DNA from 2 places in the Vogesella sp. LIG4 genome. Region 2 is predicted to be linked to the other one. Evidence: predicted binding sites of a transcription regulator. Region 2 holds the regulator's gene; the other holds the start of a gene.
The links. The regulator NrdR, encoded in region 2, represses ribonucleotide reductase genes. The targets are predictions, from matches to a motif close to AAANACNATATATNGTNTTT.

Region 1 (7,205 bases), 1.0 Mb from region 2:
GCCGCCGTTACCGGTGGAAGCACCGGGGAACGGGGAAATCGCGGTCGGGTGGTTGTGGGTTTCCACCTTCATCAGGATGTGGGTCGGCTCTTCGCTGAAAGCGTAAGCGTGACTGCCCGGCTGCGGGTACAGGCGCTCGATGGTGGCGCCGTCGATCACCGAAGCATTGTCCTTGTACGCCACACGGGTACCCTGCGGGTGCGCGTCGTGGGTGTCGCGGATCATGCGGAACAGTGATTTGGACTTCTCTTCGCCGTCCACGATGAACTGGGCGTTGAAGATCTTGTGGCGGCAGTGCTCGGAGTTGGCCTGCGCGAACATCATCAGTTCGACGTCGGTGGGGTTGCGCTCCAGCTTGATGAAGTTTTCCACCAGGTAGTCCACTTCGTCCGGCGACAGCGCCAGGCCCATATCGGCGTTGGCCGCATCCAGCGCGGCCTTGCCGCCGGCCAGGATGTCCACGCTGGTCAGCGCTTGCGGGGCGACGTGCACGAACAGGCGGTCGGCCTCGTCCAGCGAGGACAGCACGGTTTCGGTCATGCGGTCGTGCAAGAGGCCCGCCAGACGCTGGCGAGCCTCGGTGTTCAATGCGGTGGCGGACTGCACGCGATACGCGATGCCACGCTCGATGCGCTGGATGATTTCCAGGCCGCAATGGCTGGCGATGTCGGTGGCCTTGGAGGCCCACGGCGACAGCGTACCCAGACGCGGGGTAACCAGGAACAGTTCGCCGGCAGGCTCTTGCGCCAGCGGCGGCTCGCCATAGGTCAGCAGTTTTGCCAGGACGGCGACTTGCTGCTCGCTCAGCGGCGCGTCGCTTTCGGCGAAGTGCCAGTATTCGGCGGCGATGGTCAGGTCGGGTAGACCGGCTTCGCGTGCAGCCTGAAGGAGTTTTTCAAGTCGGAACTGGGACAGGGCGGCACCGCCCCGCAGCTTGAGAATGTGCGACATTGGATTCCCGCAACTAGGAGAGACAAGGATCAGGAAAGCGCGTCATAATACACGAAAACACTCACTTCTTTAAGGCTGCATCCAGATTATTGTCTGACGGTCGCGATGCCACCCACCCGCTTAGCCAAGAAAAATCAAGGAGTTGCGAAATGAAAAAGGTAGAAGCCGTTATCAAGCCGTTCAAGCTTGATGAAGTGCGCGAGGCACTGTCCGAGATCGGCATCAACGGCCTGACCGTTACCGAGGTAAAAGGCTTCGGCCGCCAGAAGGGTCATACCGAGCTGTATCGCGGCGCCGAATACGTGGTGGACTTCCTGCCCAAGGTGAAAATCGAGGTGGTTATTGCCGACAACCTGGTGGAGCGCGCCATCGAATGCATCGTCGAAAGCGCCCGCACCGGCAAGATCGGTGACGGCAAGATTTTCGTTACCCCGGTGGAGCAGGTGGTGCGGATTCGTACTGGTGAAACCGGCGAGGATGCGGTGTAAGAACCTGTTTGCGATCTGCTGCGCGTCGGCGATACGGCGTTGAAAACGCCTTCGGAATGCTCATTTACTCTGTGTAAACTCCGCTTCCTCAGCCGTTTTCGCCTTGTCTCGCTCTAGCTCGCGAGATCGTAAACAGGCTCTAAGCACCCTGCCCGACCAATGAAAAACGGCGCCTTGCGGCGCCGTTTCTGTTTGTGCCGTGTTCACGCTGGCGCGCGAACACGGTCAGGGCTTAGCCCCAGAACTTCCACCACGGCATTTCCTTCGGCCGCCACGGGTTCTGCAGGTAACGGCTCTGCGGGAAGTTGGTCTGCAGCACGCGCGTGCTGTCCTGGCTCAGGTCCTTCATGCCCAGCTTGTCGTAGGCAACGACCATGATGGCCAGCGCCTCTTCGTTGTAGCCGGTGTTGGAGTAGTCCTTCACCACGGTCTGCGCGCGGGTGATGGCGGCCATCCAGGCGCCACGCTTCATGTAGTAGCGTGCCACGTGCATTTCGTTGCCGCCCAGTGCGCTCACCAGGCGTTCCATCTTCTGGTTGGCGTCGTCCAGGTACTTGCTCTGCGGGAAGCGGGTTACCAGCTCGCGGAAGGCGGCGTAGGAATCGCGCACCGCTTTCGGGTCACGCTCGCTCATGTCCTGGCCGGTGAGGCGCGACACGAAGGAGTCGTCATCGTTGTAGTACACCAGGCCCTTCAGGTAGTACATGTAGTCCACGTTCGGGTGCGTCGGGTACAGGCGGATGAAACGGTTGGCCGCAGCAACGGCCAGTTCCGGCTCGTTGTCCTTGTAGTGGGTGTAGGCCTGTTCCATCAGCGCCTGCTGAGCGTACTTGCCGTAGGGGAAGCGCGACTGCAGGGCCTCGTACAGCTTCACGGCATGGGTGTAGTTGCCGCTGTTGAGCTCGTCGTGCGCTTCGGAGTAGATGCGTTCAACACCCCAGCCACGGGTTTCGTCCTGGGTGTCGGGGGTGGCGCAACCCGCCAGCAAGGCGGCTACGAGCAAGGTTACAAAGCGTTTTTTCATGAGGCGTCCCTGTTTAGACTGCGCACGATTATAACCAAAACCAACGTTTGCGCACCTGCCTTGCCACCTCCCGCGCGGCATGGCAGCAGGTATCGGCAGGACAAGCATGGTGTAAACCTTATAAAATCACTCCTTTAGCAGAACATGCATCCACACCATGAATGAACAAGATCTGCTCGGCGACGAGCTGCTGGACGACGACTCCCTGGAAACCGGTGGCGAAGACCTGGTCGAGCTGAAGCAACTGACCGTGCCCTATGAGCTGGGCGGCGAACGCCTGGACGGCGCGCTTTCCAAACTGCTGCCCGACTACTCGCGCAGCCGCATGACGCAATGGATCAAGGACGGCAAGGTCAAGCTGGACGGCAAGGTCGTCGCCGGCAAGACCAAGCTGCTGGGCGGCGAAGTCATCGACGTGGAGATCGTGCGCCCGCCGGATGAACAGGCATTCCAGGCCGAGCCGGTGGAGTTCCCGGTGATCTACGAAGACGAACACCTGATCGTGGTCAACAAGCCGGCCGGCCTGGTGGTGCACCCCGCCGCCGGCAACTGGAGCGGCACCCTGCTCAACGGCCTGCTGTACCGCTACCCGGAGCTGGCCAAGATTCCGCGTGCCGGCATCGTGCACCGCCTGGACAAGGACACCTCCGGCCTGATGGTGGTGGCGCGCACCCTGCTGGCGCAGACCAACCTGGTGCAGCAGCTGCAGGCGCGCAGCGTGAAGCGCGTTTACCGCTGCATCGCCAACGGCGTGGTGCCCTACGACGGCAAGATCGAAACCCTGATCGGCCGCGACCCGCACAACCGCCTGAAAATGGCCGTGGTGCGCTTTGGCGGCAAGCCGGCCATCACCCACCTGCGTGTACTGGAGCGCTACGCGGACTACAGTTACGTAGAGTGCAAGCTGGAAACCGGCCGCACCCACCAGATTCGCGTACACATGCGCGAAGCCAAGCACCCGCTGGCGGGCGACCCCACCTACGGCAACCCGCGCCACCACGGCAGCGAGACAGTGGATGCCGCCATCAAGGCACTGGATCGCCAGGCGCTGCATGCCTACACCCTGGCGCTGGTGCACCCGGCCACCGGCATCACCCGCAGCTGGAAGGCGCCGCTGCCGGACGATATGAAAGCCGTGCTGGAAGTGCTGCGCAACGAGGCGGAAGAAAAGCTGGCCGCTGCCAGCGCCAAACAGGCGCTGAAGTCCGCGGAGAGCGACAGCGACGATGATGACGATGACTGGGACGACGACGATTACGACGTAGAGGTGCACTATGTCCCATGAGTGGATTTCCCCGGCCTGGCCGCTGCCGGTCGGGGTGGGCAGCCTGATCACCACCCGCGCCGGTGGTGTGAGCCCTGCCCCGTACCACAGCCTGAACCTGGGTGACCACGTGGGTGACGCTGCGGCCAACGTGGCGGCCAACCGCGCCACGCTGCGCGACCACCTGCCGGCTGAGCCGGCCTGGCTGGAGCAGGTGCACGGCACGGTGGTGGTGGATGCTGCCAGCGTGGCACCGGGCAGCAAGCCGCAGGCCGACGCCAGTTTCAGCCGCACACCGGGCACGGTGTGCGCCATCATGACGGCCGACTGCCTGCCGGTATTGCTGGCCGACCGTGCCGGCACGGTGGTGGGCGCCGCCCACGCCGGCTGGCGCGGGCTGTGCGGCGGGGTGATCGAGGCCACCGTACAGGCAATGAACGAGCCTGCGGCCAACCTTGTCGCCTACCTGGGGCCGGCCATCGGCCCGGACGCCTTCGAGGTGGGGCCGGAAGTGCGCGAAGCCTTCCTTGCCCACGACATCCATGCCGTGGAAGCCTTCACCCCGATAGAAGACGGCAAATACCTGGCCGACATCTACCAGCTGGCGCGGCAAAGGTTGGCCGCACTGGGCATTGCCGAGGTATACGGAGGCGACTACTGCACGGTAATCGACCGCGCGCGCTTCTTCTCCTACCGTCGCGACCGCGTGACTGGCCGCATGGCCAGTCTGATCTGGCTCAAGTAGACACAAGATGTTGTGTACAAGGGGCGGCTTGTGCCGCCCCTTGTTGCGTTTTGGGCGTATCGAAATTGCCACAACGCAGAATGCGCCCGCTGCGGCCTTGATGCGGAACATGCCGCAAAGCCTTGATGCATCAGGCATGTGGCATTGTCACCACCGCGACATCAAAACTTCACAAAAAAACAGAACGGGCCGCCAAGCCAATACTGGCGCGGATTCCGGTTTTTCACCCGGCTGTCAAGACTTGTTCTGACGCCTCTTCACCACTAGAATTTGCGTCGTTTTCACGTGCCGACCCACCATATTGTGTTTGTGCACAGCTGGCTCACAGCTTTTCAACAGATTTGTCCACAGCCAGCCGCTATACCTCGCGCCAAGTCCGGCTTATCTGCCTGGGCAAGGCCGCCACCGGGCCGCCAGCCCGGCGCCGCACCCGCGGACCAGGCATGGCCGCCCGCCAGCGGGCCGTCAGGTCGATACCAACAACCACCCCACCACGAGGGAAAGACAATGCCACTGACCACTACCGAAGCGAACACCGCCGCCGAACTGGGTCGCGCCGCCGCGCCGCAGGCCGATTACAGCCTGTACAAGACCATTCGTCGCAACGGCGCCGTTGTTGCATTCGAGCCGGTGAAAATCTCCATCGCCGTGACCAAGGCCTTCCTGGCCGTGCTGGGCGCAGAAAGCGTGAACTCCGCCAGCATCCGCGACAAGGTTGCCCAGCTTACCGAGGTGGTGGTGAGTGCGCTGATGCGCCGCAAGCCGGAAGGCGGCGCCATCCACATCGAAGATATCCAGGACCAGGTGGAACTGTCCATGATGCGTGCCGGCGAGCACGACGTGGCCCGCGCCTACGTGCTGTACCGCGAACAGCGCTCGCAGGAGCGCGCCGCCCGCGGTGAAGCGCTGCACCAGATCCAGATCAACGTGGTGCGCAAGGATGGCCGCAAGCTGCCGCTGGACATCGCCCGCCTGCGCGGCACCATCGAAGCCGCCTGCGTAAGCCTGGCCAACACCGACGTGGACGCCATCCTGTCCGAAACACTGAAGAACATCTACGACGGCGTATCGGAAGAAGAAGTCAACAAGTCCGCCATTCTGGCCGCCCGCGCGCTGATCGAGCAGGACCCGGCCTACGACCTGGTAACCGCCCGCCTGCTGCTGGGCAATATCCGCCTGGAAATCCTCGGCGAGGCCGTGAGCCAGGCCGAGATGGACACTCACTACCCGCTGTACTTCCCGGACTTCATCAAGAAAGGCATTGCCGCCGAGCTGCTGGATGAAAAACTGGGCGAGTACGACCTGAAGAAACTGGGCGCCGCACTGAAGCCGGAACGCGACCTGCAGTTCGGCTACCTGGGTCTGCAGACCCTGTACGACCGCTACTTCCTGCACGTGGACGGCACCCGCATCGAAATGCCGCAGGCTTTCTACATGCGTGTGGCCATGGGCCTGGCACTGAACGAAGTGAGCCGCGAAGAGCGCGCCATCGAGTTCTACAACGTGCTGTCCAGCTTCGACTTCATGTCGTCCACCCCGACGCTGTTCAACTCCGGCACCCGCCGCAGCCAGCTGTCCAGCTGCTACCTGACCACCATCGCCGATGACCTGGATGGCATCTACGAAGGCATCAAGGAAAACGCGCTGCTGTCCAAGTTCGCCGGCGGCCTGGGCAACGACTGGACCCCGGTGCGCGCCATGGGCTCGCACATCAAGGGCACCAACGGCAAATCGCAGGGCGTGGTGCCGTTCCTGAAAGTGGTGAACGACACCGCCGTGGCGGTAAACCAGGGCGGCAAGCGCAAGGGCGCGGTATGTGCCTACCTGGAAACCTGGCACGCCGACATCGAAGAATTCCTGGAGCTGCGCAAGAACACCGGTGACGACCGCCGCCGCACCCACGACATGAACACCGCCAACTGGATTCCGGACCTGTTCATGAAGCGCGTGATGGAAGCTGGCGAGTGGAGCCTGCTGTCGCCGTCCGAATGCCCGGACCTGCACGACCTGGTGGGCAAGGAATTCGAAAAGGCCTACACCGCCTACGAAGCAAAAGGCAAGCGCGGCGAGCTGAAGGTATTCAAGCAGATTCCGGCGCTGACCCTGTGGCGCAAGATGCTGACCATGCTGTTCGAAACCGGCCACCCGTGGATCACCTTCAAGGACCCGTGCAACGTACGCAGCCCGCAGCAGCACATGGGCGTGGTACACAGCTCCAACCTGTGCACCGAGATCACCCTGAACACCAACGACGACGAAATCGCGGTGTGCAACCTGGGTTCGGTAAACCTGTCGCGCCACCTGAAGCAAGGCGCGGCCGGCCTGGAGCTGGACACCGACAAGCTGCAGCAAACCGTACGCGTAGCGCTGCGCATGCTGGACAACGTGATCGACATCAACTTCTACCCGGTGAAAAAGGCGCGTAATTCCAACCTGAAGCACCGCCCGGTAGGCATGGGCATCATGGGCTTCCAGGACTGCCTGCACCAGCTGCGCGTGGCCTACGCCTCCGAAGCTGCCGTCGAGTTCGCCGACGTATCGATGGAAGCCGTGGCCTACTACGCCTACCTCGCCTCCACCGAACTGGCCGAAGAGCGTGGCCGCTACCCGTCGTACAAGGGCAGCCTGTGGGATCGCGGCATCCTGCCGCACGACAGCATCAACCTGCTGGCGGCAGAGCGCGGCGGCTACCTGGAAGTGGATCGCAGCGAACGTATGGAATGGAGCAAGCTG
Region 2 (7,205 bases):
GCGTCCTGCGCATCACCCGTTTCTTGTTTGCTGCCTTTATCCGCGCTGCTCATGCGTGGCTGTCTCCAGAATTACGCGCGTGCTTCCCGCGCGGGCCCCAGCATAGCGCCTCATTCTTTATCAGACAATTCCGAAAACGCACCAAGCGCGAAATCAGCGGCCACGCGGCCGCAACGTCAGGCGCAGATCGCAGCCCACTTTGCGCACGTCGTCGATATCCAGCGGCAGCTTGTCGTCCAGCGAGTGCAGCGCCGGCCAGTCGAACAGGCCGCGCGCGGCATCGCCGGCCAGGTAGGGCGCCAGGTACAGCACCACCTCGTCCACCAGTGCGGCCTGCAGCAGTGCCCCGTTAAGACCGGCGCCGGCTTCCACCATCAGTTCGTTGATGCCGGCAGTGGCCAGCGCGGTGAGCAGCGCCGCCAGATCCACGCGCCCGTCGGCACCCGGCAGCGTCAGCAGCAGCACGCCGCGCGCGCGGTACGGTGCCAGCCGTGTTTCGTCCGTTACCGTGGTAGCCAGCCAGGTCGGCGCCTGCGTGGTGTCGTAGATACGAGCCTTCGGTGCGGTGGCGAGCTGGCCATCCACCACTACCCGCGCCGGCTGGCGCAGGCAGGGGGCGTCGCGCACCGTCAGCTGCGGGTCGTCCGCCAGCACGGTGCCGCTGCCGGTGAGCACGGCACAGTTGGCCGCACGCAGCGCGTGCACGTCGCGACGGGCATCGGCCGAGGTGATCCACTGGCTGACGCCGTTGAGCAACGCGGTCTTGCCATCCAGCGTGGCCGCCGCCTTCAGCGTAACAAACGGCCGCTGCCGGCTGACACGCGACAGGAAGCCGCGATGCACGCGCCGCGCCTCGGCCTCCAGCAGGCCGGCCTCGGCCGGAATGCCGGCCGCCTGCAGCATGGCAATGCCGCGGCCGGCCACTTCGTGGTACGGGTCCACCATGGCCGCGACGACACGGCCGATTTTTTCCGCAATCAGCCGCCCGGCGCATGGCGGGGTGCGGCCGTGGTGGCTGCACGGCTCCAGCGTGACGTAGGCGGTGGCGCCGACCGGGCTCAGACCACGCGCGTAACAATCCTTGATTGCCTGGATCTCGGCGTGATCGCCGCCCACCTGCAGGGTGGCGCCCTCGCCTATCACGGCACCATCGCGCACCAGCACGCAGCCCACGCCCGGGTTGGGCGCGGCACGGCGGGTGGCGGCAGCGGCCAGGCGCAGCGCCTGCTGCATATAGCGGTGGTCGTCGGCGGAGAAGCTCACGGCAGCGCGGCCCATTCACTGTCCAGCAGGCTGTAGATGCGCGCATCCCAGTAGCGGTCGCGGATATGCAGGTAGCCGCGCAGCACGCCTTCCAACTGGAAGCCCATGCGTTCGGCCACCGCGCAGCTGCGCAGGTTGGCCGCAGCGGAAATGATCTCCAGGCGGTGCAGCCCCATCTGCTGGAAGGCGATATCCATCAGCAGTTGCAGCGCCTGCGGCAGAATGCCGTGGCCGACGTAGGCATCGCCCAGCCAGTAGCCCAGGCTGGCGCGGCAGTCCTGGCTGCTGATGCTGTGCAGATCGCACACGCCGGCCGGCTGATCGTCCACCATGATCAGGCAGGTGCGCGAGGCACCGACACTGCGCTCGCAGGTGCGCAGCTGCAGGAATTCGCGCACCTGTTCCTCGCTCTGCGCGCTATCCACCCACGGCAGCCACTGGCCCAGCGCATCGCGGCTGGAGTTGATCAGCCCGAACAGCTGGGCCGCGTGTGTTTCTTCGGCCTCGCACAGCGTAATGCGGGATGTAGTCATATCGGGCCTCCAAAGCGGAAGCGGCTGTCATTGCCGCAAAAAGCGCGGGGTCATGGGCACCGCGGCGGCGGCGCTGGCCGGCATCAGGGTTTCTTCTGGATTTCCTTGATGGCATCGCTGAATTCGGCGATGTCCTGGAAGCTCTTGTACACCGAAGCGAAGCGCACGTAGGCCACCTTGTCCAGCTTGGCCAGCTCGTTCATCACCATTTCGCCGATCTGGCGGCTGGATACCTCGCGCTCGCCCAGCTGCAGCAGGCGCTGGCAGATGCGGTCGATGGCGTCGTCCACCAGCGGGGTGGACACCGGGCGCTTGTGCAGCGCGCGCATGAAGCTGGTACGCACCCGCTCCACGTCGAAATCGATGCGATGGCCACCGGCCTTCACCACCTGCGGCATGCGCACGTCGGCGGTTTCAAAGGTGGTAAAGCGCTTTTCGCAGGCGAGGCAGCGGCGGCGGCGGCGAATGGTGCTGCCGTCATCGCTGACGCGGGAATCCACCACCTGGGTATCCATACCACCGCAGAAAGGACATTTCATTGTTTTACGTCTCGCTTGCTTGCCATAGCCGGATGTTATCAGCAAACCCGCTGTCAATTTAAGCCTTGCCGGCCGGAAACAGCGCAAATAGCCGCCCAGCCCGGCGATCCATGCAAAACGGGCCGCCCAGGGCGACCCGTTGTCATGCGGCCAACTTTCAGAACCGCTTTACGATCCAGCGAGCTAGAGCGAGACAAGGCGAAAACGGCTGAGGAGGCGGAGTTGACATGCAGTCAACGAGCATTCCGGAGACGGTTTCAACGCCGTATCGCCGACGCGCAGCAGATCGTCAGCAAGTCCTCAGCGGGTCATCAGCCAGTCCACGTAGCGATCCACCCCCTGTTCCACGGTAAGCATCGGCTCCTGGTAGCCGGCTTCGCGCAGCTTGCCGATATCGGCCTGGGTAAAGCTCTGGTACTTGCCCTTCAGCGCGTCCGGAAAGTCGATGTATTCCAGGATGCCCTGCTGCACCAGTTCGGCCAGGCTCAGTGCCGGCTTGCCCTCGTGGCGGCGGCAGGCGTTGACGGTGGCCACCGCCACGTCGTTGAACGGCTGTGCGCGGCCGGAGCCCAGGTTGAAGATACCGCTCTGGTCCGGGTTGTCCAGGAAGTACAGGTTCACCTTCACCACGTCTTCCACCGACACGAAGTCGCGGCTCTGGGTGCCGTCGGCGTAGCCATCGTAGCCGCCGAACAGCTTCACCTTGCCGGTTTCGCGGTACTGGTTGAAGTTGTGGAACGCAACCGAGGCCATGCGGCCCTTGTGCTGCTCCTGCGGGCCGTAGACGTTGAAGTAGCGGAAACCGGCCACCTGCGAGGTGAGGCCCTCGCGCATGCGGCGGCGCAATACCTGGTCGAACAGGAACTTGGAGTAGCCGTAGACGTTGAGCGGGCCTTCGTACTGGCGGTCTTCCTTGAACACCGTGCCCTTGCCGTAGGTAGCAGCGCTGGAGGCGTACAGCAGCGGCACTTCCTCGGCCTGGCAGAATTCGAACAGCTCCAGCGTGTACTGGTAGTTGTTCTCCATCATGTACTTGCCGTCGTGGTTCATGGTGTCCGAGCAGGCACCCTGATGCAGGATGGCGCGCAGCTCACCGTCGAAATCGCCGCTGCCGATCAGGTTGATGAAGTCTTCCTTGTCCAGGTAGTCGCTGATCTCGCAATCCACCAGGTTGACGAATTTGTCACCCTTGGTGAGGTTGTCTACCGCCAGGATGTCGGTTTCGCCGCGCGCATTCAGCGCCTTGACGATGTTGGAGCCGATGAAGCCGGCGGCGCCGGTAACGACGATGGTCATGTGTATTCCTCGTTGCGCGGGCCGGCTTGCGGCCAACCCGCTATCAGATTCGGTTAAAAGCTGCTGCCCGGCTGCTGCAGAAAGGCGGTTTCTTCTGCGGTGTTGTCGCGCCCCAGCGCCGCGTTGCGGTGCGGAAAGCGACCGAAGCGGGCGATGATGTCGCGGTGGCGCCGTGCGTAGTCCAGCACGCCGGCGTAGCCGGGGCTGTCCGCCGGCAGCGCACCGAAGCAGCGCACGCAGTCGTCCTGGTCGCTCAGCCGTTCGCTGTGCTCCAGCGGCAGGTAGCAGAACCAGCGCGCCACCGGCGGCAGCTGGGCGTCCAGCCCGGCCGCCAGCATGGCATGCGCCACGTCGCGCGCCCGCGCATCGCTGGCAAAGGCACGCGCATCGCCACGAAACAGGTTGCGCGGAAACTGGTCGGCCACGATCAGCCAGGCCAGCGTCTGGCGCGCATCGTGCAGCGCCGGCTCCAGCCTGTCTGCCTGCAACCCGTCCACCAGTGGCAGGAAACGTTCGCGGATGATGGTGTCGAACACCTCGTCCTTCCGGAACCAGGCATCACGCGGCACGGCCAGCAGCTCGTCGCTGCTGCCGCCGAACCAGAACTGCAGGACTTCCTCGTGCCACAACATGCCAGCCTCGCTTTCTGCGACGGTTACAGGGCAAACAGCTCGCGTTGCTGGCACACCGCGGTGCCCAGCTTGGCCACCACGATGCCGGCGGCGGCATTGGCCAGGCTCATCGCCTGCGGCAGCGGCAGGCCGGCGGCCAGCATCAGGCCCAGGGTACCGATAACGGTATCGCCGGCGCCGGAGACGTCGTACACCTCCTTGGCCAGCGTCGGCTCATGCAGCGCGCCGTCGGCACGAAACAGCGTCATGCCTTCCTCGCTGCGCGTTACCAGCAGTGCATCCAGATTCAGCTCGCTGCGCAGGCTCTCGGCCTTGGCATTGAGCTGCTCTTCGCTCTGCCAGCTGCCGGCCACCTGGCGGAACTCGCTGCGGTTCGGCGTCAGCAGGGTTGCGCCGGCGTACTTGCTGTAGTCGTCACCCTTGGGGTCGATCAGCACCGGTTTGCCGGCGGCTCGCGCCAGTTCGATCATGCGCGATACGTGAGTCAGGCCGCCCTTGCCGTAGTCGGACAAGATCACCACATCGTGCTCGGCAACGATGGTGGCGTACTCGTCCAGCTTGTCGGCCAGAATCTCGTGGCTGGGCGCATCTTCGAAGTCCAGGCGGATCAGCTGCTGCTGACGCGCCACCACGCGCAGTTTCACGGTGGTGGAAATCTCCGCATCACGCTTGAGCGAGGCGGTAATGCCATCGGCTTCCAGCAGACGCGACAACGCGCTGGCGGCTTCGTCATCGCCCACCACCGACAGGATGGTGGCCTTGCCGCCCAGGCTGGCGATATTGCGCGCCACGTTGGCCGCACCACCGGCACGCTCTTCCATGCGGTTGATGCGTGCCACCGGTACCGGCGCTTCCGGCGAGATACGGCTGACATCGCCGAACCAGTAGCGGTCCAGCATCACGTCGCCCACTACCAGCACGCGGCTGGCAGCCAGTTTGTTACTCAGGGTGTCGGGGGTCAGGCCCAGTTGCTGCAGCAGACTCATCGATGCCCTACCCTCAGCCGCGCGCCTGTTGCCAGGCGCGGATATCGGCGTTGATGTCGGACAGCACGCCCAGCGGGTCTTCGGCGCGGGTGATCGGACGGCCGATCACCAGATAGTCGGCGCCGGCTTCCAGTGCAGCCACCGGGGTCATCACCCGGCGCTGGTCGTCGGCGGCGCTGTCGGCCAGGCGGATGCCCGGGGTAATCAGCTTGAAGTCCTGGCCCAGCAGCGACTTCAGCTCGGTAGCCTCCTGCGCCGAACACACCACGCCGTCCAGCCCGCTGTCGCGGGTGAGCTGCGCCAGGCGCAGTACCTGCTCGTGCGGCGACACGGTGATGCCGACTTCGGCCAGGTCGGCGGCTTCCATGCTGGTGAGCACGGTAACCGCGATCAGCAGCGGCGGATGGCTGCAATGCGCCAGCGCGTCAGCAGCAGCGCTCATCATGCGGCGGCCGCCGGAAGCGTGCACGTTGACCATCCACACGCCCAGATCGGAGGCCATCTTGCAGGCCTGCGCCACGGTATTGGGAATGTCGTGGAATTTCAGGTCCAGGAACACCTGGAAGCCGCGTGCGGCCAACTGTTCCACCAGCTGCGGGCCGGCGGCGGTGAACAGCTCCTTGCCGACTTTCAGCCGGCACTCGGCCGGGTCCAGTCGCGCGGCAAAGGCCAGCGCGGCATCGGCGGTGGCAAAGTCCAGTGCCACCAGCACCGGCGACGCGGTAACACCCGCGGCATTGTCGAGAATCAGGGGATTCATGCTGTTATCCGTATTCTTTCAATGGGTTTCCGAGCGGTTGGGCGTAAAGCTTTCCCACTCGCCACAGGCCGGGCAGTGCCAGAAGAACGCCCGCGAACGGAAGTTGCAGCGCTTGCAGCGGTGCACGTTCAGCTTCTGCGCGTGCTTCATCACCAGCGCGCGCGCCACCTCGGCATCCATACGCCCTTCCGGGCTCAACTCATCCATCTGCGCCTCGATGAGGCGATAGACACCCAGCAGGTTGGGGCGGGCATGCACCGCTTCGCGCGCGGCTTCCAGTGCCTTGGCCTCGCCTTCGTAGGTAGCCACCTTTTGGTATAGAAGATCGGTGAGCTCCAGCTGCGAAAAGGTGCGCTGGTAGCCGCGCAACAGGGCGATGCCCTCATGCGGTTTGCCCAGCGCTTCGTAGGCGTCGAACAGGCGTTCGGCCACCATGGCCAGGTATTCGTAGTTCTGTTTCTCGATGGCCTGCCAGGCGGCAATCGCCGCTTCCTGGCGGCCTTCGGCCACTTCGATGTCGCCCAGCAGGATGCTGGCGCGCACGCACTTGCGGTTGGCCGCAAACGCCTCGGCCACGTAGTGGCGGGCCTTGTCGTAATCGGACTGGTACAGCGAGGCCTGCGCCAGTTCGCAGAAGAACTGCGCCACCTCGTGCTGGAAGGAGTGCGCATCGCTGCGCAGCTCGCGCGCGGTGCTGATCGCTTTCTCCCAGTCGCGATCCTGCTGGTAGATGCTCAGCAGCTGCTCGCGCGCCGGCTTGCCCATGCTGTGGCTCTTTTGCAGCGTCAGCAGGATTTCCTCGGCGCGATCCACCAGCCCGGCCTTGTGGAAGTCCTGCGACAGCTCGAAGCGCACCTGTGCCTTCTGTTCGGCAGTGAGGTCCGGTTGCTCCAGCGTCTGCTGGTGCAGGCGGATGGCGCGGTCGTTCTCGCCGCGGCGGCGGTACAGTTTGCCCAGGCTCAGCTGCACGTCCAGTGCATCCGGATGCGCGCGCGCCACTTCGGCCAGCGAGCGCGACGCCACGTCGGTGCGATCATCCACCAGCGCATCCAGCCCCTTGTAAAAGGCGGCCGGTACTTCCTTGGCCTGCTTCAGTACGGCGCGCAGGTCAACGCGCGCGGCCAGCCAGCCCAGGCCGAAAAACGCCGGGAACAGCAACAGCCACCACAGATCTAGATCCAACATTCAACCTCGGA

Region 1: PSELUDRAFT_RS15160 (ribonucleoside-diphosphate reductase subunit alpha) is a predicted target of NrdR. The motif match lies at 4,762-4,781, and genes of this name have one in related genera.

Annotation. Positions count from the first base shown of each region.
Region 1 covers NZ_LT607802.1:3,258,522-3,265,726, reverse strand. The annotation lists gene purL (phosphoribosylformylglycinamidine synthase) at 1-951, opposite strand, end outside; gene PSELUDRAFT_RS15180 (P-II family nitrogen regulator) at 1,101-1,439, shown strand; gene PSELUDRAFT_RS15175 (outer membrane protein assembly factor BamD) at 1,672-2,463, opposite strand; gene rluD (23S rRNA pseudouridine(1911/1915/1917) synthase RluD) at 2,621-3,748, shown strand; gene pgeF (peptidoglycan editing factor PgeF) at 3,738-4,472, shown strand; gene PSELUDRAFT_RS15160 (ribonucleoside-diphosphate reductase subunit alpha) at 4,980-7,205, shown strand, end outside.
Region 2 covers NZ_LT607802.1:2,261,870-2,269,074, reverse strand. The annotation lists gene PSELUDRAFT_RS10690 (hypothetical protein) at 1-53, opposite strand, end outside; gene ribD (bifunctional diaminohydroxyphosphoribosylaminopyrimidine deaminase/5-amino-6-(5-phosphoribosylamino)uracil reductase RibD) at 154-1,278, opposite strand; gene PSELUDRAFT_RS10680 (GNAT family N-acetyltransferase) at 1,260-1,796, opposite strand; gene nrdR (transcriptional regulator NrdR) at 1,880-2,335, opposite strand; gene rfaD (ADP-glyceromanno-heptose 6-epimerase) at 2,636-3,631, opposite strand; gene PSELUDRAFT_RS10665 (DUF924 family protein) at 3,685-4,263, opposite strand; gene rfaE1 (D-glycero-beta-D-manno-heptose-7-phosphate kinase) at 4,287-5,249, opposite strand; gene pyrF (orotidine-5'-phosphate decarboxylase) at 5,263-6,009, opposite strand; gene lapB (lipopolysaccharide assembly protein LapB) at 6,028-7,191, opposite strand.